DNA from 4 places in the Streptomyces sp. SAI-127 genome. Region 2 is predicted to be linked to each of the others. Evidence: riboswitches for the same ligand, from Rfam matches in the RefSeq annotation. Region 2 holds a riboswitch; each other region holds the start of a gene.

The links. A riboswitch is a leader RNA that binds a small molecule or an ion and turns the genes downstream of it on or off. The one in region 2 is predicted to bind cyclic di-AMP.
Region 1: linked by a shared signal. The riboswitch ahead of M2157_RS27830 (transglycosylase family protein) and the one ahead of M2157_RS08925 (LysM peptidoglycan-binding domain-containing M23 family metallopeptidase) in region 2 are both predicted to bind cyclic di-AMP.
Region 3: linked by a shared signal. The riboswitch ahead of M2157_RS19485 (C40 family peptidase) and the one ahead of M2157_RS08925 (LysM peptidoglycan-binding domain-containing M23 family metallopeptidase) in region 2 are both predicted to bind cyclic di-AMP.
Region 4: linked by a shared signal. The riboswitch ahead of M2157_RS40395 (C40 family peptidase) and the one ahead of M2157_RS08925 (LysM peptidoglycan-binding domain-containing M23 family metallopeptidase) in region 2 are both predicted to bind cyclic di-AMP.

Annotation. Positions count from the first base shown of each region.
Region 1 covers NZ_JARXYJ010000001.1:6,060,099-6,067,057, forward strand. The annotation lists gene M2157_RS27820 (cytochrome P450) at 1-717, shown strand, start outside; gene M2157_RS27825 (transglycosylase family protein) at 910-1,890, shown strand; cyclic di-AMP (ydaO/yuaA leader) riboswitch at 2,050-2,293, shown strand; gene M2157_RS27830 (transglycosylase family protein) at 2,297-2,974, shown strand; gene eno (phosphopyruvate hydratase) at 3,267-4,562, shown strand; gene M2157_RS27840 (septum formation initiator family protein) at 4,679-5,155, shown strand; gene M2157_RS27845 (DUF501 domain-containing protein) at 5,186-5,716, shown strand; gene M2157_RS27850 (Ppx/GppA phosphatase family protein) at 5,713-6,654, shown strand.
Region 2 covers NZ_JARXYJ010000001.1:1,880,413-1,887,371, forward strand. The annotation lists gene M2157_RS08915 (SGNH/GDSL hydrolase family protein) at 1-102, opposite strand, end outside; gene M2157_RS08920 (DUF6250 domain-containing protein) at 245-964, opposite strand; gene M2157_RS08925 (LysM peptidoglycan-binding domain-containing M23 family metallopeptidase) at 1,244-2,188, opposite strand; cyclic di-AMP (ydaO/yuaA leader) riboswitch at 2,193-2,362, opposite strand; gene M2157_RS08930 (alpha-galactosidase) at 2,660-4,735, opposite strand; gene M2157_RS08935 (tyrosine-protein phosphatase) at 4,942-5,739, shown strand; gene M2157_RS08940 (DUF6126 family protein) at 5,752-5,874, opposite strand; gene M2157_RS08945 (XRE family transcriptional regulator) at 5,871-6,476, opposite strand; gene M2157_RS08950 (aspartate aminotransferase family protein) at 6,549-6,959, opposite strand, start outside.
Region 3 covers NZ_JARXYJ010000001.1:4,302,118-4,309,076, reverse strand. The annotation lists gene M2157_RS19510 (ATP-binding protein) at 1-821, shown strand, start outside; gene M2157_RS19505 (response regulator transcription factor) at 818-1,543, shown strand; gene M2157_RS19500 (C40 family peptidase) at 1,558-2,619, opposite strand; gene M2157_RS19495 (hypothetical protein) at 3,078-3,431, shown strand; gene M2157_RS19490 (tellurite resistance/C4-dicarboxylate transporter family protein) at 3,409-4,392, opposite strand; gene M2157_RS19485 (C40 family peptidase) at 4,496-5,629, opposite strand; cyclic di-AMP (ydaO/yuaA leader) riboswitch at 5,638-5,806, opposite strand; gene M2157_RS19480 (ScyD/ScyE family protein) at 6,069-6,959, shown strand, end outside.
Region 4 covers NZ_JARXYJ010000001.1:8,776,153-8,783,111, forward strand. The annotation lists gene M2157_RS40360 (8-amino-7-oxononanoate synthase) at 115-1,242, shown strand; gene M2157_RS40365 (DUF397 domain-containing protein) at 1,281-1,502, opposite strand; gene M2157_RS40370 (helix-turn-helix transcriptional regulator) at 1,512-2,372, opposite strand; gene M2157_RS40375 (ATP-binding protein) at 2,586-3,044, shown strand; partial or broken gene M2157_RS40380 (LysR family transcriptional regulator) at 3,016-3,971, opposite strand; partial or broken gene M2157_RS40385 (LysE family transporter) at 4,087-4,284, shown strand; gene M2157_RS40390 (DUF6328 family protein) at 4,220-4,822, opposite strand; gene M2157_RS40395 (C40 family peptidase) at 4,917-5,390, opposite strand; cyclic di-AMP (ydaO/yuaA leader) riboswitch at 5,394-5,605, opposite strand; gene M2157_RS40400 (hypothetical protein) at 5,943-6,248, opposite strand; gene M2157_RS40405 (ATP-dependent Clp protease proteolytic subunit) at 6,256-6,891, opposite strand.

The sequences.
Region 1 (6,959 bases), 4.2 Mb from region 2:
GGCCCGCGGGGCGGGGTCGCGCGGTCCGTGAAGAAGATGCGCGGCTATCTCGCCGAGCTCATCCACCGCAAGCGGGAAGCACTGCCCGACGAGCCGGCCCCGGGCGAGGACCTCATCTCCGGGCTGATCCGCGCCTCCGACCACGGCGAGCACCTCACCGAGAACGAGGCCGCCGCGATGGCCTTCATCCTTCTGTTCGCCGGCTTCGAGACCACCGTCAATCTCATCGGGAACGGCGTGTACGCCCTCCTCACCCACCCCGAGCAGCGGAGTCGGCTGCAGAAGTCCCTGGCCGACGGGGAAAGAGGCCTGCTGGAGACCGGTGTGGAGGAGCTCCTGCGGTACGACGGTCCGGTCGAGCTGGCCACCTGGCGGTTCGCCACCGAACCCCTGCGGATCGGCGGTCAGGACATCGCAGCCGGCGACCCGGTGCTCGTCGTGCTCGCGGCGGCGGACCGGGATCCCGAGCGGTTCGCAGACCCCGATGTGCTCGATCTGTCCCGCCGTGACAATCAGCACCTCGGTTACGGCCACGGCATCCACTACTGCCTCGGTGCCCCGCTCGCCCGCCTGGAGGGGCAGACCGCGCTCGCCACCCTCCTCACCCGTCTCCCGGACCTGCAACTCGCGGTGGATTCAGCCGATTTGCGCTGGCGTGGGGGGCTCATCATGCGTGGACTGCGTACTTTGCCCGTGGAGTTCACGCCCGTCCGGTAATCGACCGAGGGGTCCGGCCTATCCCCGCGCGGGGCCGCGTAAACATGACGCGCCCTCAAGTCTGTGATCTTCACGTGATCTACGCGGCATTAACTTGTGACAAGTGATCGAATCCCTATACGTTCACGGACCAGCGCGGTGCCCTGCAACACCGGCCGCGCAGGTCCCTGCTCTCTCGGGAAAGGTCCCCGCATGCTCTCCGGGAACGGTCGTCACCGTCGCCCCCGTCAGGCTCCGGCTCTCCTCGTCGCGGCCGGTGTGACGGGATCCGCCATCGCGATCCCACTGCTCGGAGCGACCGGAGCGAGCGCCGCCACCGGCACCACCTGGGACCGGGTCGCGGAATGCGAGAGCGGCAGCTCCTGGAGCGCGAACGACGGCAACGGCTACTACGGCGGCCTCCAGATGTCCCAGGAGAACTGGGAGAAGTACGGCGGCCTCGAATACGCCAGGACCGCTGATCTGGCCAGCCGTAACCAGCAGATAGCCGTGGCCGAGAAGCTTCTCGCGGACCAGGGCATCGCCGCATGGCCGACCTGCGGTCTGCTCGGCGGTCTCAGCAAGGACTCGAGCTCGGCCGATGTCGACACGGGTGTGGAGAGCGGGACGCCCTCGGCCTCGGCGTCCGGCTCGTCGGATTCATCCGATTCATCCGGTTCCTCCAACTCATCAGGCTCCGAAAAGTCTTCCGGTCTGCTCGACGCGCTGGACGGTTCGTCCGCGACTCCCTCGCCATCGGCCACCCCTTCCGGCAATGGCGATGGTTCCGCCAAGTCGGACAAAAAGAACTCTTCGGGTTCCGAGGGATCCGCCACGGAAGAAGCGCAGCGTTCCGACAGCTCGCCCGTGGTGAGCCCGGAAGAGGATGAAGCGGACAAGTCGTGGCAGGAGGGCAGCTCTTCGGCCCTCGTGGACGTCGGCGCACTCGGCTCCGGCAAGCACCGGGGCGGCAGCGCCGAGGAGGTCGCGACGAAGAGCACGGCCTCCTCCGCGGCCGGCCGGCACGCCGCCCGCACCTACACCGTCCAGGAGGGCGACTCCCTCGCCTCCATCGCCGACTCCCTTGGCCTCGACGGCGGATGGCGCGCCCTCTACGCCGAGAACAAGGACCGCATCGGGGCCGACCCGAGCAACATCGTCGCCGGTCAGACGCTCGACACAGGGGCTGAATAGGGCTGAAAAGCCCAGAAAAACAGCGGGAGTTCGCGTCACACTTCGCACTGAATGTCCACTTTGGTGAAAGTGTGGGATGAGTCTCAGAAGCCCTGATCGTCTTTGAATTTCCGCCGAGCGCGTGTCTACGGTCGTCACCGCTCGGCAACCCGAGCCCCGTCTGTCGCAACGCCGAATCCTGCCAGCGGCCGTACGGGAACAGTCGTCGCGTCAAGCGCCGTAGGCAGGAGCGGGGGACCCAAGGTAAGTGCCGGGTCCGGCAGCAGAGGCCTCACGGGGTCTCACGGTCGAAAGGCCGCCGGAACCGGCTTGGGGTGAAGCCGCGCACCGCAGGGTGCGCGACCGGGCAACTCAACCGGCCCGAACCCGACAGCTCACCTCGCAGGCGTCGGTGAGGGGATCCACCATGCTGTTTTCGGGCAAGGGCAAGCACCGTCGTCCGTCCAAGGCCACCCGCGCCGCCGCGCTCGCCGGTGTCACCGGTGTCGCCATCGCCGCCCCGCTGATGGCGGCCGGCAACGCCTCCGCCGCCACCGCCTCCGAGTGGGACACCGTCGCCCAGTGCGAGTCCGGCGGCAACTGGTCCATCAACACCGGCAACGGTTACTACGGCGGTCTGCAGTTCTCGGCCTCCACCTGGGCCGCCTACGGCGGCACGCAGTACGCCGCGCAGGCCAACCAGGCCAGCAAGTCCCAGCAGATCGCCGTCGCCGAGAAGGTCCTCGCCTCGCAGGGCAAGGGTGCCTGGCCGGTCTGCGGCACGGGCCTGTCCAGCGCCACCTACAGCGGCGGCAGCAGCTCGTCCTCCTCCGGCAGCTCGAACACGAGCAGCCGTTCGACCGAGGAGCAGAGCGCGTCCCGTTCGACCGACCGCCCGGCGGCCAAGAAGACCGTCACCACCCCGACCGGCAAGAAGGTCAAGAAGGGCGACGGCGAGTACAAGGTCGTCAAGGGTGACACCCTCAGCTCGATCGCCGAGAAGCACAAGGTCAAGGGCGGCTGGCAGAAGCTGTTCAAGCTGAACAAGGACATCGTCACCGACGCCGACTTCATCTACCCGGGCCAGCAGCTGCACCTGAAGTAAGACCCAGCTGAACCACAGCGCCCTCACATCCGTGTCCTTCACGATGAAGGCCTCGTGAGGGTCCCCCCGTCCCCACGGGCTCCCCGCTCCGGTGCGTGTTCCCCCGTACGCACCGGGGCGGGGTTTTTTCATGCGCCGCCACCGGGACGTCTTTGTTCAGTTCAGAAACAATTTACTCTCGGTTCTGTCCACGGGGCGGTCCACACGGTGGCCGATCCCCCGGAGCCGGTTAGGCTCGGTCTCGCAGAACCCACCGCGGTCCCGGCGGACCGTGTCACACCCCAAGAAGGAGATGCTCGTGCCGTCCATCGACGTCGTCGTAGCCCGGGAAATCCTGGACTCCCGAGGCAACCCCACGGTCGAGGTCGAGGTCGGCCTCGACGACGGCAGCACGGGTCGTGCCGCCGTCCCGTCCGGTGCCTCCACGGGTGCCTTCGAGGCCATCGAGCTCCGCGACGGTGACCCGAACCGCTACCAGGGCAAGGGTGTCGAGAAGGCCGTCCTCGCCGTCATCGAGCAGATCGGCCCGGAGCTGGTCGGCTACGACGCCACCGAGCAGCGCCTGATCGACCAGGCGATGTTCGACCTGGACGCCACCGACAACAAGGGCTCGCTCGGCGCCAACGCCATCCTCGGCGTCTCCCTCGCCGTCGCGCACGCCGCCTCCGAGGCCAGCGACCTCCCGCTCTTCCGCTACCTGGGCGGCCCGAACGCGCACCTGCTGCCGGTGCCGATGATGAACATCCTGAACGGCGGCTCGCACGCCGACTCCAACGTGGACATCCAGGAGTTCATGATCGCCCCGATCGGTGCGGAGTCCTTCTCCGAGGCGCTGCGCTGGGGCACCGAGGTCTACCACACCCTCAAGAAGGTCCTGAAGAGCAAGGGCCTGTCCACCAGCCTCGGTGACGAGGGCGGCTTCGCGCCGAACCTGGAGTCCAACCGCGCCGCCCTGGACCTCATCCTCGAGGCCATCAAGGAAGCCGGTTACATCCCCGGCGAGCAGGTCGCCCTGGCGCTCGACGTCGCCGCCTCCGAGTTCTACAAGGACGGCAAGTACCAGTTCGAGGGCAAGGACCGCTCCGCCGCCGAGATGACGGAGTACTACGAGGAGCTCGTGGCGGCCTACCCGCTCGTCTCCATCGAGGACCCGCTGTTCGAGGACGACTGGGCCGGCTGGAAGGTCCTCACCGACAAGCTCGGTGACAAGGTCCAGATCGTCGGCGACGACCTGTTCGTCACCAACCCGGAGCGACTGGCCCGCGGCATCGACGACGGCGCCGCCAACGCCCTGCTCGTCAAGGTGAACCAGATCGGCTCGCTCACCGAGACCCTGGACGCCGTCGAGCTCGCCCAGCGCAGCGGCTTCAAGTGCATGATGTCCCACCGCTCCGGCGAGACCGAGGACGTCACCATCGCCGACCTCGCCGTCGCCACCAACTGCGGCCAGATCAAGACCGGCGCCCCGGCCCGCTCCGAGCGCGTCGCCAAGTACAACCAGCTCCTGCGCATCGAGGAGATCCTCGACGACGCGGCGGTGTACGCCGGCCGCAGCGCGTTCCCCCGGTTTCGCTCTGCGAACCATTAGGCACAGCAAGGGCTGACCCCACCAGGGTCAATCCCTAGCCAGTCGTACGTACGTCCCCGTACCGGTCCCGTACCGTGTGCGGGGACGTACGCACGTAGAAGGGGAGGCGGAAGCCGATGGCTGTGAAGGACCGGGACCGTTTCTCCACCGCGACCAGGATCAGACTGCTCGGCGAGCAGACCGCGGCCCGTGTCTACCGCTCCCAGACCAAGCGACAGGCCCGCCGCTCCCGGCTGACCGGCCGGGCCGCGCTGCTCGCGCTCGTGCTGTGCACGCTGGTGGTGGCGCTGGCGTACCCGATAAGGCAGTACGTCTCCCAGCGCGCCGAGATCGCCGATCTGCAGCGGGAGAAGGCGCAGGCCGCCGAGCGGGTGGAGAAGCTGCGCGATCTCAAGGCGCGCTGGCAGGACGACACGTACGCCGAGCAGCAGATCCGCCAGCGGCTGCACTACGTGATGCCGGGCGAGACGGGCTTCATCGTGGTCGACCCGGACGCGGCCAGGCAGTCGCACACCGACCTCGGGGCCGCGGACCGCCCCTGGTACGCGAACGTCTGGGACGGGGTCGACAAGTCCGACGCCTCCGACCAGTGAACCGACCGATGGACCGATAGAAAGACAGGCATGGAAACGCCTCCGCCCTCCACTCCGCGAACCGAGCCGACCGACGCGGACGTCGAGGCCTTCAAGCAGCAGCTCGGCCGGCCGCCGCGCGGACTGCGCGCGATCGCGCACCGCTGCCCCTGCGGTCAGCCGGACGTGGTGGAGACGGCCCCCCGCCTCCCCGATGGCACGCCCTTCCCGACGACGTACTACCTGACGTGCCCGCGCGCCGCCTCGGCGATCGGCACCCTCGAGGCGAACGGCGTCATGAAGGAGATGACGGAGCGGCTCCAGACCGACCCGGAGCTCGCGGCGGCGTACCGGGCCGCGCACGAGGACTACATCGCCCGCCGTGACGCCATCGAGGTGCTGGAGGGCTTCCCCAGCGCGGGCGGCATGCCGGACCGGGTGAAGTGCCTGCACGTCCTGGTGGGCCACTCGCTCGCCGCGGGCCCGGGCGTCAACCCGCTGGGCGACGAGGCGATCGCGATGCTGCCGGAGTGGTGGCGCAAGGGCGCCTGCGTGTCCCTCGCCGAGGAGGACGCCCAGTGACCCGCGTCGCCGCCGTCGACTGCGGCACGAACTCGATCCGGCTCCTCGTCGCGGACTGCGACCCCGAGACCGGTGAACTGGTCGACCTGGACCGTCGTATGACCATCGTGCGGCTCGGGCAGGGCGTCGACCGGACCGGGCGGCTCGCCCCCGAGGCGCTGGAGCGGACCTTCGCCGCGTGCCGGGAGTACGCGGCGGTCATCAAGGAGCACGGGGCCGAGCGGCTGCGGTTCGTCGCCACCTCCGCCTCCCGGGACGCGGAGAACCGGGACGAGTTCGTGCGCGGGGTCCTCGACATCCTCGGGGTCGAGCCCGAGGTCATCTCCGGTGACCAGGAGGCGGAGTTCTCCTTCACCGGGGCGACCAAGGAGCTCAAGGGCAGCGACCACCTGGCCCGGCCCTACCTCGTGGTGGACATCGGCGGTGGTTCGACGGAGTTCGTGGTGGGCGACGACCATGTGCGCGCCGCACGCTCCGTCGACGTGGGCTGTGTGCGGATGACCGAGCGGCACCTCGTGCGGGACGGGGTCGTCAGCGACCCGCCCACCGACGCGCAGATCGCCGCCATGCGGGCCGACATCGAGGCCGCTCTCGACCTGGCCGAGGAGACCGTCCCGCTGCGCGAGGCGCGCACGCTGGTGGGGCTCGCCGGGTCCGTCACCACCGTGTCGGCGATCGCGCAGGAGCTGCCCGAGTACGACTCGCAGGCCATCCACCACTCCCGGGTCTCCCACGACCGCGTCCGTGAGATCACCGACCGGCTGCTGCACTCCACCCACGCCGAGCGCGCGGCCGTGCCCTCCATGCACCCCGGGCGCGTGGACGTCATCGCCGCCGGGGCCCTCGTCCTCTTGTCGATCATGGAGCGGATCGGCGCCGAGGAGGTCGTCGTGAGTGAGCACGACATCCTCGACGGCATCGCGTGGTCGGTCGCGTAGGCCTTGCTGAGCACCTCTGCTGAGCAGGGAGAACAACGTATGAGCGCGTCCGGGGGGCCCTTCGGGGCCCCTCTTTGACGTGTCGCCGGGAAAGTTCGTGAAGTTCTTCACAAGGAATTGGGCCCTGTCGGACGACGAATCTGGCCCGGTTGCCCCTTCCGGGGTCCCAACACCCGTGTGAACACGTTCAAAACGGGGGGATGCGGACCTCGGGGGAGGGGCGCGTGAGGGGGTTGCGCGGGTCTCTCACGGGAGGGCTTCCGGCGCAGAGAGGCAGCTCACGCGGCATTGACAACGGGTCGCTC
Region 2 (6,959 bases):
TACCGCGAACCGGTCGGCCCATCCGACGAACGCCCCGTCGGGGCCGGGGTCGCCGACGCCCTCGGTGAAGCTGTCCCCCACCGCCACGTACGACCCGATCACTGAACTGCCGTCATCCTTCGAATCGTCTGCCACAGCCGTTCATGATTCACCTTCGAATGTGACCTACGCGACCGTAGGAAGGGCTTGACGGGCGGTGAGATAAGCCACGCTTAAAGTGTTCGCCAAACAAGGAATAGGTCTCTCATCGCGAACGTTGACGCTGCGACCGCCATACCCTGAACTCGCTGATCCGGAAGTGGCTCCAGGTGGTCCGGAACGCGAAGTGCCCCGTCGTATAAGGCTCCGGGTCGGTGTAGTCGAAGACGAGCCGCCCGTTGTCCCACCACTGCACCTTGGAGCCGTCGGAGACGATCCGCACCCGGTTCGGCTCGTTCGCGACGAGCAGCGGCTCGGTGTAGTCGTAGATCAGCGGCCGCACGCCGGACTCTCCGACATATCGGCGCAGCCGTGTCGTGGTGTTGTAGTTGGCGCCGTAGCCCGAGTAGTACGTCTTCAGGTAGTCGTACTCCGCGAGCGCCCCGCCCCGTCGGGTGGCGAAGAGGTCGTCGGGGGACCGCACGTCGACCGCGTTCCAGAAGTTGTTCAGATCGGACACCCGGTCGTTGGCCCCGCCCTCGGAGACAGGCGTGGCGGTGTACTCCAGGACGTACGGCCCTTCGAGCGGCTGCCTGAACCAGATCGTCGCGCCGGCGGGCACGTCGACCTCCAGTACTCCGCGCTGCGCGGTGACCGTGCCGCCCTGCTCCAGTTCGACGGCCCAGCGGCCGAGACCGTGACGGAAGTCGTCGTGCGCGATGAGGCGACGGTGGCGGGGCGAGGCGCTCGCGGTGGCCGCGGGGGCGAGGGCGGCCAGGGCGGCGCCGGCCGCGAGGGCTCCGAAGGCTCTACGGGTGGTCGTCATGCGAGAGCGTTCCTTCCGGGGACGGCTGAGAGTGGGTCGCAGAGAGCCGCGCACGGTCCGGGCGCCCCGGTGGTGCGGCAGCCGGAAAGCCTAGAAAGCGCTTGCCCTGCGGCGGAGTTCACTCTGTCCCCACCCTCCCCCACCTGTCGACGCCCTGAGCGCGCCTGCCACAAGAACGCAATGAAGTGATCATGAAGGCGCAGAGCCGCTCCGAGTGGGAACACCGAAGGCCGGACCCGGGGATCGGGGTCCGGCCTTCGGTGGCACAGGGGGGCGTTGTCAGCCGACGGCGACGCCCTTCGAACGGAGGTAGGCGACCGGGTCCACGTCGGAGCCGTAGTCCGGCGTGGTGCGGATCTCGAAGTGCAGGTGCGGGCCGGTGACATTGCCGGTCGCGCCGGAGAGGCCGATCTGCTGACCCTCGGTCACGGTCTGGCCGGCCGAGACAGAGAGCTGGGACAGGTGGGCGTACTGCGCGTAGTAGCCGTCGTTGAGCTTGATGACGACCTGGTTGCCGTAGGCGCCACCCCAGCCCGCGGAGACGACCGTGCCCGCGCCCACGGCCTTCAGCGAGGTACCGGTCGGGACGACGAAGTCGACGCCGGTGTGGTAACCGCTGGACCACATGCTGCCCGCCACGCGGTAACCGGTGCCGATGGTGGCGCCGGTGACCGGCAGGGTGTAACCGCTGGAGCTCGTGGTGTTCGAGCTCTGGGTCGCGGACGTCGACTTCGAGGACGACTTCGACTCCGCCTTCTCCGCCTTCTCCGTCTTCTTCGCCTTCGAGGAGGACGAGGGAGCGGAGGACTCGGTCTTCGTCGTGCTCGTCCTGGCCTTCTTGCCGATCGAGAGCTTCAGACCGGGGTGGATCAGCGACGGGTCGTCCCCGATGGCCGAGCGGTTGTCGGCGTACAGCTTCTTCCAGCCACCACTGACGTTCTGTTCATCGGCGATCTTCGAAAGATAGTCGCCGGCGCGCACCGAATAGGTGCGCACCGTAGAGGTCTTCGCGGTGTCCTTCTTCGCGGCCGTCTTTTCGGCGGACTTCTGCGTGACCGGAAGCGACTGAACGGCCTTTTCCGATACGGACTGGGGGGTGGCGGCGTGAGCGCCGGTGGCCCCCATGAGCGGGAGGGCGAGAGCGGCGCCTCCGGTTCCGGCGACGGCTATCGAGCGGGCGAAGCGCTGGGACTTCGGACGGCGGTGCTTACCCTTCGCGGGCATGGTGAATTCCTCTCCGGCGCCTGCGAGGTGAGCTGTCGGGTGCGGGCTGGAGATGCCCGGCCGCGTCGAGACGCGACTTAACCCCAAGCCGTTCCGGAGACCGGAACAGGCGGAACTACCTGTGGGTCCCCCGCTCCTGCCGTGCACGGGTGTGTGAGTGAGCGGAATCCGTTCGGCGGCAGGATTGGGCGTCCGACCGGATCGGTGGCGAACGTAAGCGAACAAGACGCAAAGGGACAAGTGAGAGGTTCCCTGTGCGCGCGTTTCTCTTGATCCCTTATGAGAATTACCGGTCACCCTGCGTGAATCGGACGCCCGTAACCTGGACCGAATCCCCTTGAAAAACCTGCGAATTACGTGAACATGACGGGCGACACACCGTCACGGATATGACGCTCCTCACGTCACGAATTCACAGGAACCCTGATTCCGGAAGGAGTTGGAAGGAAGCTATTAATTCGGGCAGAAGCCCTAGATGCGGCGCAGTCGGATAACCGTCGCATCGAGGTCGCCACGCAAACCGGTACGAAGGCCGTGATGCAGCAACACGGCCCCTCGGTGCACTTCGCCCGTTTCGGGGCATTCGTACGACGCTGTCGGGTCAAGTCCGCGCAGCCGCAGCGCCGGGACGGGCTCGCCGTACTTCTGCGCCTGGAGCCAGGCGAGGACCACGGTCTCGTCCCCGAGGACGTACTGCACCGCGCTCAGTCCGCCCCGCGGAGGCCGCAGCCGGTAGAGCTCGCCACGCTGCACCAAGGGCCGGATCTCCTTGTAAAGGGCCACCCACCGCCCGGCCTCGGCGAGCTCCTCCTCGGTCCACTCCGCGAGGTCACCGCCGACCCCGAGCACTCCGGCCATCGCGCTCACGAACCGGAACCGCAGCGAGCTCACCCGGTCGTTGAGCTGGGTGTTGGGGCTGTCGGTGACCCAGGCGGCCATCACGCGCGCGGGGTGGATCTGACTGAAGCCGTACTGAATGGCGAGGCGGTCGAGCGGGTCGGTGTTGTCCGAGGTCCACACCTGGTCGGTGCGGCTGAGCACCCCGAGGTCGATCCGGCCGCCGCCACCCGAGCAGGACTCGAAGGCGACGCCGGGGTGGGCTTGCCGCAAGCGGTCCAAAAGGGCATAGAAGCCGTGGACATGGTCGACCCACAGACGCTGCGGATAGGGGTCGCCGGGCCAGCCGGCATCCGTGAAGCAGCGGTTGAAGTCCCACTTCACATAGTCGATCGGGGCCGAGGAGAGCAGGGTGTCGAGCTGCCCCCACAAATACTCCTGGACGTCCTCACGCGCGAGATTCAGCACGAGCTGATTGCGGAACTCCGTCCGCTTTCGTCCGGATTGGTACTGCACCCAGTCCGGGTGGGCGCGGTACAGCTCGCTGTCCGGGTTGATCATCTCCGGCTCGACCCAGATGCCGAACTGCATGCCGAGCCCGTGCACGTACTCGCCGAGCGGCTTGAGGCCGTTCGGGAAGCGGTCGGGGTTGGGCGCCCAGTCGCCGAGCCCGGCCCGGTCACTGGTGCGGGCACCGAACCAGCCGTCGTCGACGACGAACAGCTCGACGCCCATCGCCGCGGCCCGCCGGGCGAGGGTGCCCTGCTGCTCCTCGGAGATGTCGAAGTTGGTGGCCTCCCAGGAGTTGAACAGCACGGGCCGGTCCTCGTCCGCGCCCGGGATGACGTACGCCCGCTGGTAGGCGTGCCAGGCACGGCTCGCCCCGCCGAACCCGCCGTCGCTCCAGAGACCGGCGAACACGGGGGTCGTGAACGACTCCCCGGCCGCCAGCAGGAGCAGACCCGAGTCGTCGTATCCGGCGCCCCCGGTGATCTGCACGCGCGCGTCGGGGAGTTGCGCGACGGCGATCCGCCAGGACCCCGACCAGCCGAGGGCGACGCCGTAGACCTCACCGCGCTCCTCGGTGGCGTCGGTGTCGAGGGCGACCCAGGGCAGGTGCTGGTGCCCGGTGTGGCCGCGGCGGCTGCCGATGACCTTCTCGCCGTAGGTGAGGGGGGTCCGCGTGAGCAGGGATTCGGCGGCCCAGCGGCCGTGCAGCTGGGACAGCCGCCAGCCGTCCTCACGGTCGGGCAGGGTCCAGGTGGCGGAGTCGGCGCGCAGCAGCTCGACGGGGGCAGGGCCCTGGTTGTCCAGGGTCACCCAGCGCTCCAGGACGTCGTGGCGCATCCGGTAGTGCAGCGTCACGGTCAGCCCGCCGTCACGGAACCGCAGCCGCAGCTCGTCGCCCTCCGTGTCGTACGCCTCGAAGCTCCACTCGGTGCCGCGCCGCTCGTCGGTGCGCACGGACAGGGCCGGGCGTGCGAAGCGGGGGCCGCCCTCGACGGGGTACTCCTCGCGTCCGTCGAGCGGGGCCTCGAAAGGCCGGTACTCGGGCAGCGGGCTCACCGCGAGGGCCTCGGCGTCAGCGAGGGCGATCCGCGGGCCCCAGTGCAGGTGCAGCAACTCGTCCTCGGCGGTGAGGTGCAGGGCGTAACTGCTGGCCGGCCCGGACAGAATCCATGTACGGCCGTTCTCGGCGATCTCCAGCATCGTGCTTCCCTCACAGATTCGAACAGGTGCCAACAGGTGCACTCAGGCGCCAACATCATCAATGGCCACCCGCCCCGGGTGCAACGGCTGTGGACAAGTCATTGCCGGCCCTGTGGAGAACTCATTGCCCCAGGCACCATGTCGTATCGTCGAGAGCGTGCCCGTCGACGAGCAGCGCCGGCGGAGCCCGGCTGGGAGGAGCCCCCGTGACGCAGCAGATCCCGTCGACCGAACCGGAACTGGCAGGTGTCCGCAACTTCCGTGACGTGGGCGGGCTGCCGACGGCGGACGGACGGCGGGTGCGCTACGGCGTGCTGTTCCGCAGCGGTCACCTCGCGCACGCGACGGAGGACGACGCGGCCTTCCTGGCCTCCCTGGGTCTGCACACGATCTTCGACTTCCGCAACGCGGCTGACCAGAAGCTGGAGGGCCCGGACGTCGACCTGCCGGGCGTCGCCAATGTGAACCTGCCGCTGAGCGACCCGGCGGAGGGCACCTGGTTCTGGAAGATGGTCCGCGACGGGGACATAGAGCAGTTGCGCGAGCTCCTCGGCGACGGCAAGGCCGCACAGCGGATGATCAACTCCTACCGCACGATGATCAAGGAGCGCACCGCCGAGCACTCCCAGGTGCTGCGTTCCCTCGCCGAGGACAGCGTGCCCGCCCTCATGCACTGTGCGGCGGGAAAGGACCGCGCGGGTCTGTCCATCGCGGTGACCCTGCTCGCCCTGGGTGTGGAGCGCGAGGCGATCGTCGCCGACTACCTGGAGTCGAACGCCAAGCACCGCCGCTACAAGGTCCGCCGCACCAGCACCTCCGCCGACGCCTACTCCCCCGAGGTCATGGAGCTGCTCAGTCCCCTGTTCGAGGCGCGCGCCGAGTATCTGTCGGCGGCCTTCGAGACCATCGACGAGACATGGGGCAGCGTCGAGGTGTATCTGGAGGAGGGCCTCGGCCTGACCCCCGAGATCCGCGAGCGGCTGCGCGAGCGGCTGCTCGACTGAGCCGTAGGGCCGCTACTGCCCGGCTCCCACCTCGAAGAGCAGGAAGATGAAGGCCGCGAAGACGTGGCCGATCGCGAGATAGATGATGAGGCGCACCCACAGGGCGCGGGGGAACTTCTCCTCCATGTCTTTCATGGCATCTCTCCAGGGGTGGGGCCCAGGCACAGCGTGGCCGTGGGACTCTGCAACAGGGTGTGGACGAACAGGAGCTCGACTCCGCCGGGATCCTGGGCGGCGATGCGATGCGGGGTCAGCGAGTCGAAGTGCGCGCTGTCGCCCGGGCCGAGCCGATGCGTGGTGTCGCCGAGGCGCAGCCTGAGCCGCCCCTCGAGGACGTAGAGCCATTCCTCGCCGGGATGCACGCGCACGATGTCGCCCTGCGAGCCGTGCGGCACCCGCACCCGCAGGGCCTGCATCCCACGGCCGGGCGCGCCGGCCTGGAAGTACGTCCAGCCGCCCGCCTCGGTCGCTTCCATGTCGGCCGCGCGCACGACGGAGTCCCGCTCCGCGACCGTCTCGCCGAGCAGTTCCGAGACCGTCGTACCGTAGATACGGGCCAGCGCGAGCAGCATCGGCAGCGAGGGCTGGCGCTGACCCGTCTCCAGCCGGGAGAGATGGGCGGGCGACAGCCCCGCCGCACCGGCCGCGGCCTCCAGGGTGAGGGAGGCGCGGCGGCGCAGGGCACGAAGCTGAGGAGCCACCGAGGGCAGCTCCGTGAAGGCTTCCGGAGAGCTCATACCTCCATTGAGCCGGAGCCTTGCCTCTGCGGCAAATTTCTTGCCTCAGAGGCAAAAACGTCAGGCGGGCCGCTACCGGTTGGCCACCGCCTGCTTCACCAGCGTCTTGCTGAAGTCCCACATCAGCCCGCTGCCGCTGTGCGCGTCGTCCATGACGTCGGTGAAGGCGTCGACGAACCGGTCCACCTCCTTCTCCCCGACGACGAGCGGCGGGATCAGCTTGATGACCTCCAGATGGTCGCCGGAGACCTGGGTGAGGATCCGGTGCCGCTGCAAGAGGGGGACGACCACCATCTGCGCGAACAGGCCCTTGCGCGCGGCCTGGAGCATGGTCCAGCGGCTGCGCAGCTTCAGCGATTTCGGCCTGCCGAACTCGATGCCGATCATCAGGCCACGGCCGCGGACGTCGGCGAGCAGTTCGTACTTGTCGATCAGTGCGGTGAGCCGGGACCGCAGCAGGTCGCCCGTGACGCGGGCGTTCGC
Region 3 (6,959 bases), 2.4 Mb from region 2:
CCCGCTGGATGGAGGTCGGCCGCCGCCGCCGCACCCTGACGCTGCTGCGTGCCGCGGGCGGTGTCCTCCTCGTCACCGCCGGTGTCTCCGGGGTCTTCGTCCTGCAGGGCTCCGCCGCCCACCTCGGCTCCGTCCTGCAGGCGGCCCTCGCCGTCCTCGTCGGGATAACACTCCTCGCGGGGCCGTATCTCGTCCGCATGACCCAGGACCTCTCCGAGGAGCGCCTGATGCGCATCCGCGCCCAGGAGCGCGCGGAGGTCGCGGCCCACGTGCACGACTCGGTGCTGCACACCCTGACCCTGATCCAGCGCAACGCGGAGAACGCGAACGAGGTGCGCCGCCTCGCCCGCGCCCAGGAGCGCGACCTGCGCACCTGGCTGTACAAACCCGAGGGCACCGGCAAGGACGAGGCCGACGAACCCACCGACCTCGCCGACGCCGTGCGGCGCAATGCCGCCGAGGTCGAGGACAAGCACGGCGTCCCCATCGAGGTCGTGGTCGTCGGTGACTGCCCGCTCGACGAGAGAACCGGCGCGCAGATGCAGGCCGCGCGCGAGGCGATGGTCAACGCCGCCAAGTACGGTGGCGAGGGCGGCGCCGTACAGGTCTACGCCGAAGTCGAGGGCCGGACGGTCTTCGTGTCCGTCCGGGACCGGGGCCCCGGCTTCGACCTCGACTCGATACCCGCCGACCGGATGGGTGTCAGAGAATCGATCATCGGCCGCATGGAGCGCCATGGCGGCACGGCCCGGCTGCGTGCGGTGCCGGGCGGCGGCACGGAGGTCGAGCTGGAGATGGAGAGGGCGGAGAAGACGTCATGAGCGACCCCACCGGGGCGAACACGGACCCCGCAGAGCCGACGCCGGCCGGCGTCGCGGGCGAGCGGCACGTGCGCGTGGTCCTCGTCGACGACCACCGCATGTTCCGAACGGGCGTCCAGGCCGAGATCGGCCGGACCGAGGAGACCGGCGTCGAGGTGGTCGGCGAGGCCGCGGACGTCGACCAGGCAGTCACCGTCATCACCGCGACCCGCCCCGAGGTCGTCCTCCTGGACGTCCACCTCCCGGGCGGCGGCGGGGTCGAAGTGCTGCGTCGCTGCGCCCCGTTGATGGCCGACGCCGAACAGCCCGTCCGCTTCCTCGCCCTGTCCGTCTCGGACGCGGCCGAGGACGTGATCGGAGTGATCCGGGGCGGTGCGCGCGGCTATGTGACGAAGACGATCACCGGCACGGACCTCGTCGACTCCGTCTTCCGCGTCCAGGAGGGCGACGCCGTCTTCTCGCCGCGCCTGGCCGGGTTCGTCCTGGACGCCTTCGCCTCCACCGACGCCCCGCCGGTCGACGAGGACATGGACCGCCTCACCCAGCGCGAGCGGGAGGTCCTGAGGCTCATCGCGCGCGGTTACGCCTACAAGGAGATCGCCAAGCAGCTGTTCATCTCGGTGAAGACGGTCGAGTCCCATGTCTCGGCGGTGCTGCGCAAGCTGCAGTTGTCCAACCGTCACGAGCTGACCCGGTGGGCGACGGCACGGCGGCTGGTCTGACGTCTGCCCCACGCTCACACCGCGCGCGTGGCGCCCGCGAACGGCATCTCGTCGATCGGTGCCACCCGCACCGGCGCCGACGGGTTCGGGGCGTGGATCATCCGGCCGTCGCCGATGTAGAGACCGACGTGAGTGATGCCCGAGTAGAAGAACACCAGGTCGCCCGGGAGGAGTTCGGAGCGGGAGACGCGCTGTCCCGCATCGATCTGGGCGTAGGTCGTGCGGGGCAGGGAGATGCCCGCGGAGCGGTAGGCGGCCTGGATGAGGCCCGAGCAGTCGAAGGCGTCCGGGCCGGTGGCGCCCCACACATAGGGGCTGCCCAGTTTGGAGTAGGCGTAGGAAACGGCCGCCGCGGCACGGGAGTTGGGGGCTGCATCGGTGGCCGCGCCGGGGGCCGCCAGTTCCTCGCGCCCGCCCGCCGTGGCCCGGGAGGCGCGATCCCCGCCTGATGGCAACCCCGCCTGTTCCTCGGCCGTCAGCTGGGACATCAGCCTGCGGGCCGCGCCCAGTTTGCCGGTGATCGTCTTCTTGTGGCGCTTCAGCTCCGCCTGACGCGACTGCAGCGAGGCCAGCTCGATGTGCGCGGCCCCGCGCAACCGCTCGATCTCCCGCAGCTGCCGGCGTACGTTCGCGACGGAGGCGGCCTGGCGGGCACCTGCCCGTTCGACGAACTCGGCGCTGTCCAGGTACCGGTCGGGGTCGTCGGTGAACGCGAGCTGCATCGCGGGGTCGAGGCCGCCGCCGCGGTACTGCGCCGCGGCGATGGTGCCCAGCGCCTCCCGCTCCTCGTTGAGCTGCTCCGTCCGGCGGGCCGCCTCGTCCCGCAGGGTGCCCAGCCGGGTCTCGGCCGCCTCCGCCTTCTCCTTCGCGCCGTTGTACTTCTCGGTGGCGGCCTCGGCCTCCTGGTACAGCTGGTCCACCTTCGCCTTGACCTGCGTCGGTGTGAGCTGCGGCTCGGCGTGTCCGGTCCCGTCGAAGCCCGTCGCCGTCGCCGCCCCCGCGAGGGCGATCGTCGCCGCCGTACGGACCGTATGGCCGCCGGTTGAGCGCCTGCGGGACTTGCGGTGCTCTGCCACGTGGACTTGCACGTCCTTTCCTCGACCGCCCGCCCGCCCCGGGCTTCAGGGACGTACGAACGCCAGGGGGAGCGGCCGTACGACCGCCCGGGGCGGTGTGCGCGTCCGGCGACGGCCTGCACAGGGGGAGCGGGCCGCCGCCGGACCTTCTCGGCGGTGGTGGCCGACTGCCGCCCCTGGCCCGGGCGGCGGTGGGGAGCCGGTCACCTGGTGGAGGACGCTAAACCTGACCGTGACGGGGAGGTAACGCGTTGTGCGGAACTGCCGCCAGGGGACCGCGGGGTGACCGAAGGTGACCGTGATCGCGGGCCGGCTCCGTCGACTTCGCGCGGTGCGCTGACCGAAGTCGGGATTCCGGGACACGTGGCGGGTGCCGAGTGCTATGGGCCGCATATATGCAAGGTCTCTCGAGGGGCCGGTGCGGGTGCTCCTCGGGGCCCGGCATAGGCTCCGGCCTCATGGACGTACTCATCCATCTCTTCGTCGGCCTGCACATCATCGGCATCGCCGCGCTGCTCGGCGGCTTCCTCACGCAGATGAAGGCGATGGGCCGGGGCACCGCCCGGTTCGTCCCCGCGATGCTGCACGGTGCCGCGACGATGCTGGTCACCGGGGTGATCCTGGTCGGCCTCAACCAGGCCGACGACCAGCACGTCAACAACATCAAGATCGGCGTGAAGCTCGCCCTGCTGATCGTGATCCTCGGCCTCGTCTATGTGAAGCGGGACGACGAGAAAGTGGACAAAAGCCTGTTCGGCCTGGTCGGCGCGCTGACCACGGCCAACATCTTCATCGCGGTGCTGTGGACCTGACGGCGGCACGGGCGGCGTCGACCGCCCCCGCGGCGACGGCCGACCAGGCCGCCACCGAGATCCACAGCAGCACCTCACCCGGAGTCCCGAGCCACGGGACATCCACGTCGGCGGCGACCGACAGGGTCGCCACCGCGGTCATGCCCATGGGGAACACGGTGGCCCAGCGGCGCGCGTCGTAGCGCGGGCGCGGGCGTACGAACTCGGCCACCAGCAGTACGGCGTACCAGGCCAGGCCGAGCACCAGCAGCGCCACGGTCACCGCACGCAGGACGCCGCGGTCGTCGTCGTTCCACAGGTACAGGCGCGCGCTGTCGGCGGCGATCAGCTGCGCGCCGGCGAGCGCCGAGAGGGCGAGCGCGCCGCCCGCGATCCACTGGTCGCCCGGCCCCTCCAGCACCTGGCGCGGGTCGAAGCGGAAGAGCGCGACGCCGTAGAGGACCAGGCCGAGCCAGAACAGTACGAGCGCCGAGTGCGCAAGCCATGCCGCCGACTCGGCAGCGGCGAGCGTGGCGCCGAGGACCGCGAGGCCCTGGGTGGCCACACAGCCGAGGAACACCCCGCCGGGCATCCGCCGCTTCCAGTTCCCGACGACGAGCACGATCAGCACCGGCCACAGCAGCGCGGACAGTGCCAGCAGTGCCTCGGCGAGGGTCTGCCGGCCGAGCGCGGAGAAACGGGTGCCGAGCACGGTGGTCGCCGCCACGGCCGTCAGGGCGCCCGGTGTCCCGGCGTCCGCGAACCATCGCGCGCGCTCCCGCAGCAGTCGTAGGGCGAAATCGGCGGCCAGCCCCAGCCAGGCCGCGCAACCGAGCACCAGGGCGATCCGGGACAGCGTCTCGTAGCCGGTCAGATGCAGCCCGACCGACACGATGCCGGTCGCCATCACGGCGGCCCCGGCCGCGGGCGGGCGCTGCGTCCACCGGACGCGCAGGGGAGAGTGCGGAGAGGTGCCGGACATGTGCCGATGCTAGGAAGCTCAGCGTGCCGTGCCGGCGGGACGCGCACGCGCGCGGGCGGAAAGAGCCGAAATACGCCCGCGCGCTTGTCGTGACCGGCGTGCCTCAGGCCGGGCGCACCACGCTGTGGATCGCCGACTCGCCGTCGTAGTAGATCGACTCCTCGCGGACGTACGCGCCCGGCTTGGGGGCGTGGATCATCATGCCGTTGCCGATGTAGAGGCCGACGTGGCTGATGTCGTCGTAGAAGAAGACCAGGTCACCGGGCTGAGCGTCGGCGAGGGAGACCGTGGTGCCGGCGTTGACCTGGTCGTAGGTGACGCGGGGGAGGTCGACGCCGGCGGCCTTCCAGGCGGCCTGGGTGAGGCCTGAGCAGTCGTAGGAGTCGGGCCCGGTGGCGCCCCAGACGTACGGCTTGCCGATCTGCGCGCGGGCGAAGGCGAGGGCCTTGGCGGCCTTGGTGGCATACGAGGAGTCGGTCGGCGTCGACGTGCTCTCCTGCGGGGCGGTGGCCTCCTGCGCGGCCTCCGCCGCCGCTGCCTGCTGCTGCGCCAGCTCCGCCGCCTTGCGGGCCGCCTCCTCCTGCTTCTGCTTCTCGATCGCCGCGAGGCGCGCCTTCTCCTGGGCCGTCAGCTCCGACAGGATCTCGCGCGCGTCGGAGAGCTTCTTCTGGACGGTCGCCTTGGCCGTCTTCAGGTCGCTCTGCGTCTCGGTGAGCGTCTGAAGGCTCTGGGAGGCCTCCTGACGCTTCTTCATCGTCGCGGACTGCTCGGAGACGTAGTCGTCGACCGCGCCCTTCTGGCGGTCCGTCAGACGCGCCATCAACTGCGTCTCGTCGAAGTAGTCCTGCGGAGTGTCGGCGAGCAGGAAGGTCGCCGTGCCGGAGGCCCCGGCGCCGGTGCGGTACTGGGCGGCGGCGAAGGAACCGAGCTCCTCCCGCGCCTGGTTGAGCTTCTGGGTGCGCTGGGCGACGTCGTCGAGGAGCGTGTCGACCTGCTTGCGCTGCTTGGCCGTCTTCTCCTTGGCCGCGTTGTAGTTGTCGGTCGCCGACTCGGCCTGGCGGTAGAGGTCGTCGACCTTCTTCTCCACCTCTTCGAGACTCGGCCTGTCATCGGCCGGCGCGGCGTTCGCCGACTGGGACAGCAGGGCCACGGAGGTGAGGGCGGCCGTCGCGAGGGCCGGGGTCCGTATGCCTGCTACGCGCGTACCCACAGGACGCGACTTGCGGTGCGACGCCAAGGGAGGCGACTCCTTCCGTGCTCCGCCTGCCGAGTTAGCTGTCGGGTTCGGGCGGCATGCTTCGGAAGGTTTGCCCTACGGCGCTCCCTGCGCGGGAGTCGGCCGATTCACCCCAGGTATCGGTGGGTCCCCGGCTCCGGGCGCGCGGCGGCGCTGCGGACTCGGCGGAGGCCGTGCGGCCCGGCGACGTTCGCCGGTGGGGGTCGTACGGCCTGCCCGAACGGTAGCCAACGGGTGTGGCCCCTGTGAAGGTTGATGTTCGATATGCCCGATACATTTTCGTGACCTTGGCCTCGTGCATAGCTCCACGTGGTCAATCCGGAGTGATCTGCAACGACTTGTGCGTATTTTCGCCGGAGTGACGGCGTCCGCCCGCTTCGTGGGTCTAACTTCCAGCCAACCGCGGTGGGGTGCCGCGGCCGGTGGGAGGGGTACGGCCATGAGGATGCGCACAGGACTCGTCGTCGCCACGTCGGTCGCGCTCGCCGCCGCCGCGGGAATCGCGCCCGCGACAGCGACAGCGGGGCACGGCGGAGGCAAGCCGGTGATCCGCGTGATCGCCAAGGGCCTCGACAACCCGCGCCAGCTCTCCTACGACGACGGGCATCTGTACGTCGCCGAGGCGGGCCGGGGCGGCAGGAAGTGCGTCGGCGAGGGCCCCGAGGGGCCGACCTGCGTCGGACTCAGCTCCGCCGTCACCAAGATCTACTGGGACGGGGGCGCGTGGAAGCACCGCCGGGTGGTGCAGGGGCTTCCCTCGGGCGCCGCCCCCGACGGCGGCTTCGCGACCGGCGTGGACGGCGTCTCCGCGCTCCACGGCGAGGTCTGGGGCGTCGAGACCTACGCCCCGCCGGAGGCCGGGGTGCCGACGAAGCCGCCGTGGAACGCGCTCGGCAAGCTGCTGCGCGTCGGCCACGGCACGGCGCGGATCGCCGCGGACATCACCGCCGTGGAACTGAAGTACAACCCGCACAAGGCGTCGGTGGAGTCCAATCCGTACGCCGTCCTCGCCCTCCCCGACGGCCGCCGGATCGTCGCGGACGCGGCCGGGAACGACCTGGTCGTCGTCTCGCCGCACGGCAAGGCGCGGCCCTTCACGGTCTTCCCGGACCACGACGGGAACCAGTCCGTCCCGACGTCCCTGGCGCTCGGCCCCGACGGCAAGCTCTACGTCGGCGAACTGAACGGCGAGGCGGCGAAGCCCACCGCGCGCGTGTGGCGCGTCGACCCCTGGACCGGCAAGATCCTCGGCTGGAAGTCCGGCTTCGGCTCGATCACGGGCCTCGCCTTCAGCGACGACGGCGGGATGTACGTCAGCCAGCTCTTCGCC
Region 4 (6,959 bases), 6.9 Mb from region 2:
CCAAGGTAGGGATCGCACAACACACCCGTTGTGACGTGTGGGTATTGCCACACCGTGGGTAGCGTTTGCTGCCGCTAGGGTCTGTCCGTTGTCTACAAAAGCACCGGAGGACCCATGGCGTTCGGCTGGATCGACGAGCAGGCGGCGGCGCGCCGGCGGGCCGGACTCGTACGGACCCTGCGGCCGCGTCCGGCCGACTCGCCGCTGCTCGACCTCGCGAGCAACGACTACCTGGGCCTGGCCCGCCATCCCGAGGTCGTGGAAGGCGCCGCGGCGGCCGCGCGGACCTGGGGCGGCGGTGCGACCGGGTCCCGGCTCGTCACCGGCACCACCGAGCTGCACGGCGAACTCGAACGCGAGCTGGCCGACTTCTGCGGCTTCGAGGCGGCGCTCGTCTTCTCCTCCGGATACGCGGCGAACCTGGCCGCCGTCACCGCGCTCGCGCCGCACGGCTCGCTGATCGTCTCCGACGCGGGCAACCACGCCTCACTCATCGACGGCTGCCGGCTGGCCCGCGGTACGACCCAGGTCGTCGCGCACGCCGACCCGGACGCGGTGCGCAAGGCGCTCGGTACGCACGACGGGCCCGCCGTCGCCGTGTCCGACACGGTCTTCTCGGTCGACGGCGACGCGGCGCCCCTGGCCGGACTCGCCGGGGCGTGCCGGGAGCACGGAGCGGGCCTGGTCGTCGACGACGCCCATGGCCTGGGTGTGCTCGGCGCCGGCGGCCGCGGGGCCCCGCACGCCGCGGGACTCGCGGGCGCCGACGACGTGGTCGTCACGGTCACGCTGTCCAAGTCGCTCGGCAGCCAGGGCGGTGCTGTCCTGGGCCCCGCACGGGTCGTCGAGCACCTGGTCAACGCGGCGCGGACGTTCATCTTCGACACCGGTCTGGCCCCCGCGTCGGCGGGAGCCGCCCTCGCGGCCCTGCGGCTGCTCGGCCGTGAGCCCGAGCGGGCCGCACGCGCGCGCGAAGTGGCGACCGGACTGCACGCACGCCTGACCGCCGCGGGTCTGGAAGCGGTACGTCCGGACGCCGCGGTGGTCTCGGTGCGCGCGCCCTCCCCGGAGGAGGCCGTTCAGTGGGCGGCCGACTGCCGTGCCGCCGGGCTCTTCGTGGGCTGTTTCCGGCCCCCTTCCGTGCCCGACGGCATCTCACGGCTCAGGCTGACCGCCCGCGCGGACCTCTCCGAGGAGCAGATCGAACGCGCTGTGCGTGTGATCGGCGAAACACGACCATGAGTCGGCGTGACACGGCCGTGCTCCTGATGGACTGACGGTCAGAACGCGGCTGTGAAGCCCGCCCAGCTCTCGGGGGAGAAGAGCAGCGCGGGTCCGTCCGGATTCTTGGAGTCGCGCACGGCGAGCAGCCCGGCACATGGCCCGGCCCACGGCCTCGCCGTCTCGACGCAGTTGTTCGCTCCGGTGCTGTAACTGCTGCGCAGCCAGCGCACCTCGGGCAGTTCGGTACTGGAGATGACGTTCCGAGGCAGTGCAGACATGGTGCCTCCTTACGCGCCGGCACCCATCCCGGCGAGGTAATCCAACGAGTCCTCGGGCGAAAGGGCGCGGACCTGAAGGGTGTTGAAGGCCTCGGTGTAGGCCTGGAGGTCTTCTTTCCGCTCGAGATAGAGGCTACTCGTCAAGTGGTCGAGAACAACCACATCCAGATCAGAAGTGCGCGCAAATGAGAAGATTACGAAAGGCCCGGTGATCCCCACATGCGCCCCGGCCGTGAACGGCAGCACCTGCAGCCGCACTTGAGGCAGCCGCGCCGCCTCCACGAGCCTCATCAGTTGACGGGCCATCACCTCGGGACCGCCGACCTCCCGCCGCAGCACCGCCTCGTCGAGCACGGCGCTCAACTCCAGTGGCGGCTGCGCACGGAGGATGTCCTGCCGGGCCAGCCGGACCTCGACCAGCGCGTCGAGACGTTCGTCGTCGAGGCCGTCCACCGCGGCCCGGGTCACCGCTCGGGCGTACTCGGGCGTCTGCAGCAGCCCGGGCACGACCGAGGTCTCCAGTGTGCGCATCGCGCTCGCCTGGGACTCCAGACTGATGAAGTCCCGGTACGTCGGCGGCAGGACACCACGGTACGCGTGCCACCAGTGATGCCGGCCACCGCTCTCGTCGGAGCCCGCCAATACCAGCAGCAGCTCCCGCAGATTCGCGTCCCCCACGCGGTAGGCGTCGAGGAGTAACCGCACATCGGCCGGTTTCACCCCGCTGGCACCGGTCTCGATGCGGCTCACCTTCGACTGGTGCCAGCCCACGAGCCGGGCCGCCTCACCGCTGGTGAGCCCCGCACTCGTGCGCAGCGCGCGCAGTTCGGCGCCCAGTTTCCGGCGGCGCACCGCGGGACCGTGCTGCATGGGCTACTCCTTACTCCTTACGAGCCGCCCAAATACGGTCTCGCGTCGCAGAGTTCACCGCTTTGAGCGACAGATATATGCACATCTTGGTGGATCGGCACTCGTCACAGCCTCCGTAATGGCACTCTGACGAAGAACCACCAGTCCGGGACCGTACTCGAACCCTCCGCACCGTGTCGGGCTTCGGTCCCGTGGGAAAGGGACGACGTCGCCATGGCAGACCACCTGGAAGCATCCGTCACCCTGCCGAGCGAACCCGCTTCGGTCTCCGCGGCCCGCACCTATGTCCTGAGCACACTGGCGGAGTGGGGGCTGCCGTCCACCACGGACGCCGCCGAGACCGTCCGGCTCATCGTCTCCGAACTCACCACCAACGCCGTACAGCACACCTTCGGGCAGTCACCCACCTTCACGGTGGACATCGAGCTGGACCGTGACGAACACCTGCGCATCGGGGTGACCGACAGCCACCCCCGCTTCCCCAAGCGCCTCCCGGCCGCGGTCCAGCAGGACAACGGACGGGGGATGGTGATCATCCGCTGGCTCGCCGCCGAGTGCGGCGGCAAGCTGAGAGTCAGGCCCACCAGGGAAGGCGGCAAGACCGTCTCCATCGAACTCCCGTGGACGGTACCGGTGCAGCCGGTCACGGCGGCGGGGCAGCAGGAGCCGTAGCAGAGCTCACACCGGCCGCGCGCGGCCGACCCCCCCGCAGCAGCGCCCGGAAGGCGTCCGACGCAGGTGCCGCCTCACCGGTCCGGTGGACGACCGAGATCGTACGGCGACGCGCCGGCCGCCAGCAGTCGCGTTCCCACCGGAGTGGCCGCCGTCAGAGCCACCATCTCCGGCACCACCCCGACCCCGAGCCCCGCGCTGGCCAGCGCGCACACCAGGGCGTATCCCGGGGTCGCCACCAGCACCGACGGCGTGGCCTCGGACCGGGCCAGCACCGCCTCCACCTCCCGCCGGGCCGGATGATCCGGCGCCATGCTGATCAGCGGCTCACCGGCGAGTTCCGCCAGCGGCAGCCGCGTCGAGCCGCCCGCGAGGGCATGCCCGGAGGCCGTGACGAGGACCAGCTCCTCGGTCATCAGAGGCTCCGCGCTCAGGGTGGCCGGCAGGGAGGGGGGCTCGCCCGGTTCGTAGGCGTGCGTCAGCGCCAGGTCGATCTCGCCGGCCGCCACCGCGGTGATCCCGGCCGTGGGTTCGTGGAAGGCGACCGACAGCTCCACGTCCGGGTACGCCCGGCGGAACGTGCTCAGCACCGGCGGCAGCAGCTGAATGCCCGCCGTCTGGAAGGTGCCCAGCCTCAGCGTGCCACCGGACAGGCCGGTCAGCCGGGCGAGTTCATGCCGGGCCCGGTCCAGCTCGTCCAGCACCCGGCGGGCCCGCGCCACCAGCAACTCACCCGCACCGGTGAGCCGCGCGCCGCGGTGGCGACGTACGAGAAGCTTGGTCGGCCGTCGGGAGAGGGTGGGCGCATTCTGTAGCCGAGGCGCTCGGCGGCCCGGGTGATCGAGCCCGTTTCTCCGCGACGGCATCCAGGGCGGCGAGCCGGACCGAGGCCTGCCCAAAGGGGTGCTTGAGGGAGACCCAGGTGATTCGACATACCTGCTGACGGCTCTCTCGCGGCAGGCCGGCCCGCATAAAGGGACGGATCGTAGCCCTCGCCGGGGTTGCCGCGGTGCTCACGGCCGTGCCCGCGCTGTTCCGGGCGCTGCCCAGGACGCTGCTGCTCGCGCTGATCGTGGTCGTTCTCGCGCTGGTGTGGTTCCCGGGGGTGGCCGTGCTCGTGGACCGGCTGGGGAGGTGGCTGCGCAGGCCGCGGGCGGCCCGGGCCGTCGCCGGGGTCACCGCAGGCGCGCTGACGGTTCTCGGGGTGATGCTCCTGGCCGAGCCGCTGCTCGCGGCCTGACCACCTCGCGCTTCGCCGACGGAGGCGCCGGGTGCGGCTGTGCTGTCCTGCGTTCTTCGGCGAGTCCCGCCCGCCGGACCAGCCGGGGGAGCAGCCCCCACAGGCCCAGGCACACCAGCAGGGTCGCCGCGCCCGCGGCCACTCCGCCGGCCCGGCCCGTCGTCACGTCCACCACGAGCAGCACCGACCCGGTGAACGCGAGCACCAGAACCCCCATGCCGACCGTGGCGAGCCGGGAGGAGACCTGCACGATGCGGGCCTTGGCACCGCGTTGGAAGAGCGAGCGGTGCAGGGCGGCGGGCGCGGTGAACAGGGCCGCCGCGAGTACCGCGAGGAGCAGTGTGGTGACGTACGTGGCGCGCTGGAAGGTGTCGAGGGACGGGAAGCGCTGGGTGAAGGCCAGGGTCAGCAGGAAGGCGAAGAGGATCTGCACCCCGGTCTGGGTGACGCGCAGTTCCTGGAGCAGCTCGCCGAAGTTGCGGTCGGCGCGCTCCAGCGGGGTCTCGTTGCGGGCGGTGCACGGGCGGTGGTCGGCCATGACGCCACGGGTAACCACCTGAGCCCGTGTCACGCGTGCCGGGAGACCCGAGGGGGCGGCGGGAGGTCAGGTCGCCGCCACCCCCTCGGGGGCGTCACTTGACCCGGCCGTACCAGACGCTCTTGGTCCAGATCTTCTGCAGCCTCACCACGTCCCCGGTCTTCGGGGCGTGCCAGATCTTTCCCTTCCCGGCGTAGATGCCGACGTGGTAGACGTTCGAACCCGAGTGGAAGAACACCAGGTCGCCGGCCTTGCGGCTGCCCGCGCCGATGTGGCGGGTCTTGTTGTACTGCTGAGCCGCCGTACGAGGGAGCTTCTTGCCCGCCTTCTTGAACGAGTACAGCGTGAGCCCTGAGCAGTCGAAGCGGCGGGGTCCCGTGGCGCCGTACTTGTACGGCGAGCCCTTCTTGGAGGCCGCGACCTTGAGTGCCTTCGTCGCCGGCGTCGCGGCGGCGGCGTCGGCTGCGACACCCGGGACCACGACGGAGCCGCCCACGGCGGCGATGGCGAAGGCCGAGGCCGTACCGGCCCGGACCATCAGCGACGGGACACGATTGAGCGCAGTCATGCGCAACCCTTCGTCAGCCGCCTGTGAAGGATGACCTGTCGGATTCGGGCTGGCGAAGTTGCCCGGCCGCTGACGCGGCTTCACCCCAAGGGCTGCTCGGCCCGGTCATGGCGTGACCGTCCCGGCGACCCGTCGTGCCTGGGTCCTCCACTCCTGCCGATCCACTTCTGTCGACCGGTCATCCGGGCGGCGGCAGGACTCGGCGTCCGCCCGGACCGCCCCGCCGCTGTGGCGGGGGCTTGTCGTCAGACAGGGATCTTGGCGCACGGATGTCCCAAAAACCCAACGGAACCGGGGGTTTGTGTTGTTACTCACCACTCACCCGTTCGGGTGGACACCTCTTCGAACGAAGGGGTGTCGAGGGCCCCGGGGCCCCCCGGACCAGCACAGAAACTCCTCATTCCGCTCCCGTACTACGCGCGTTGCGCAACTTGAGGGGTCGCGAAAAAGGAGCCGCGCCTCCTGCAAATGGTGGTACGTCGTTTGGTCCGTTTCAAAGGCCCTCCGGACGCCCCGTCAGACCGCGGGACGCCCGGAAAGGCTGTCGGTGCGTCAATTGCCGGGTTCCGGCGGCACGGTGACCCGGGACGTGCGCCGCTCGCCGTCCAGAACCCGAAGCGCGCGTGCCAGCGTCGCGGCGTGCAGTTCGCGCTCGCCCCGGCCGTGCATCAGCACGAGCGCGTCGCGCAGCTCGGCCGCCCTGCTCACCAGCGCCTGCGCCGCGCGCAGTCCGCCATAGGTGTCCTCGCGCCGGGCCGGGTTGATCCGGCCCAGCAGGTCGACCACGTCGAGATAACGGTCGATCAGCTCGCCCTCGGCGCGTGTGAGCGCGGGCAGCGGTGGAAGGTCCGGCACCATCTACGGCTCACCTCGCGTCCGGCGTGGGGCGCGAGGACTTGCGGCTCGGGACGATCGCGTCCGCGAGTCCGTAGTCCAGGGCGCCCTGCGCGTCCAGGATCTTGTCCCGCTCGATGTCCACGCTCACCTGCTCGGGGCTGCGCCCGGTGTGCCGGACGAGCATCTCCTCCAGGCGGGCCCGCACCCGGACCAGTTCGTCGGCCTGGATGGCCAGATCGCTTGCCTGTCCCTGGACCGGCTCGCTCAGCGCCGGCTGGTGGATCACCACGCGCGCGCCCGGCAGCACGGAGCGCTTGCCCGGGGTGCCGGCGGCCAGCAGCACGGCCGCGGAGGAGCCGGCCTGCCCGAGGCACGTCGTCTCCACGTCACAGCTGACGTACTGCATCGTGTCGTAGATCGCCGACATCGCGCTGAACGAGCCGCCGGGGGAGTTGATGTACAGCGAGATGTCCCGGTCCGGGTCCTGGTACTCGAGGTACATGAACTGCGCCATCAGATCGTTCGCCGAGATGTCGTCGATCTGGGTCCCGAGGAAGACGATCCGCTCCTCCAGCAGCTTCGAGTACGGATCCATCGTCTTGTGCCCGGAGCTCGTGCGCTCGTGGAACTCGGGCAGGACGTAACGGGCGGTGGGTCGGGCCATGGCGTACCCCTCCTCGCGGCAAGCTGTCTGTAAAAAATGTACAGGACGTACGTGACGTTATGATGGGG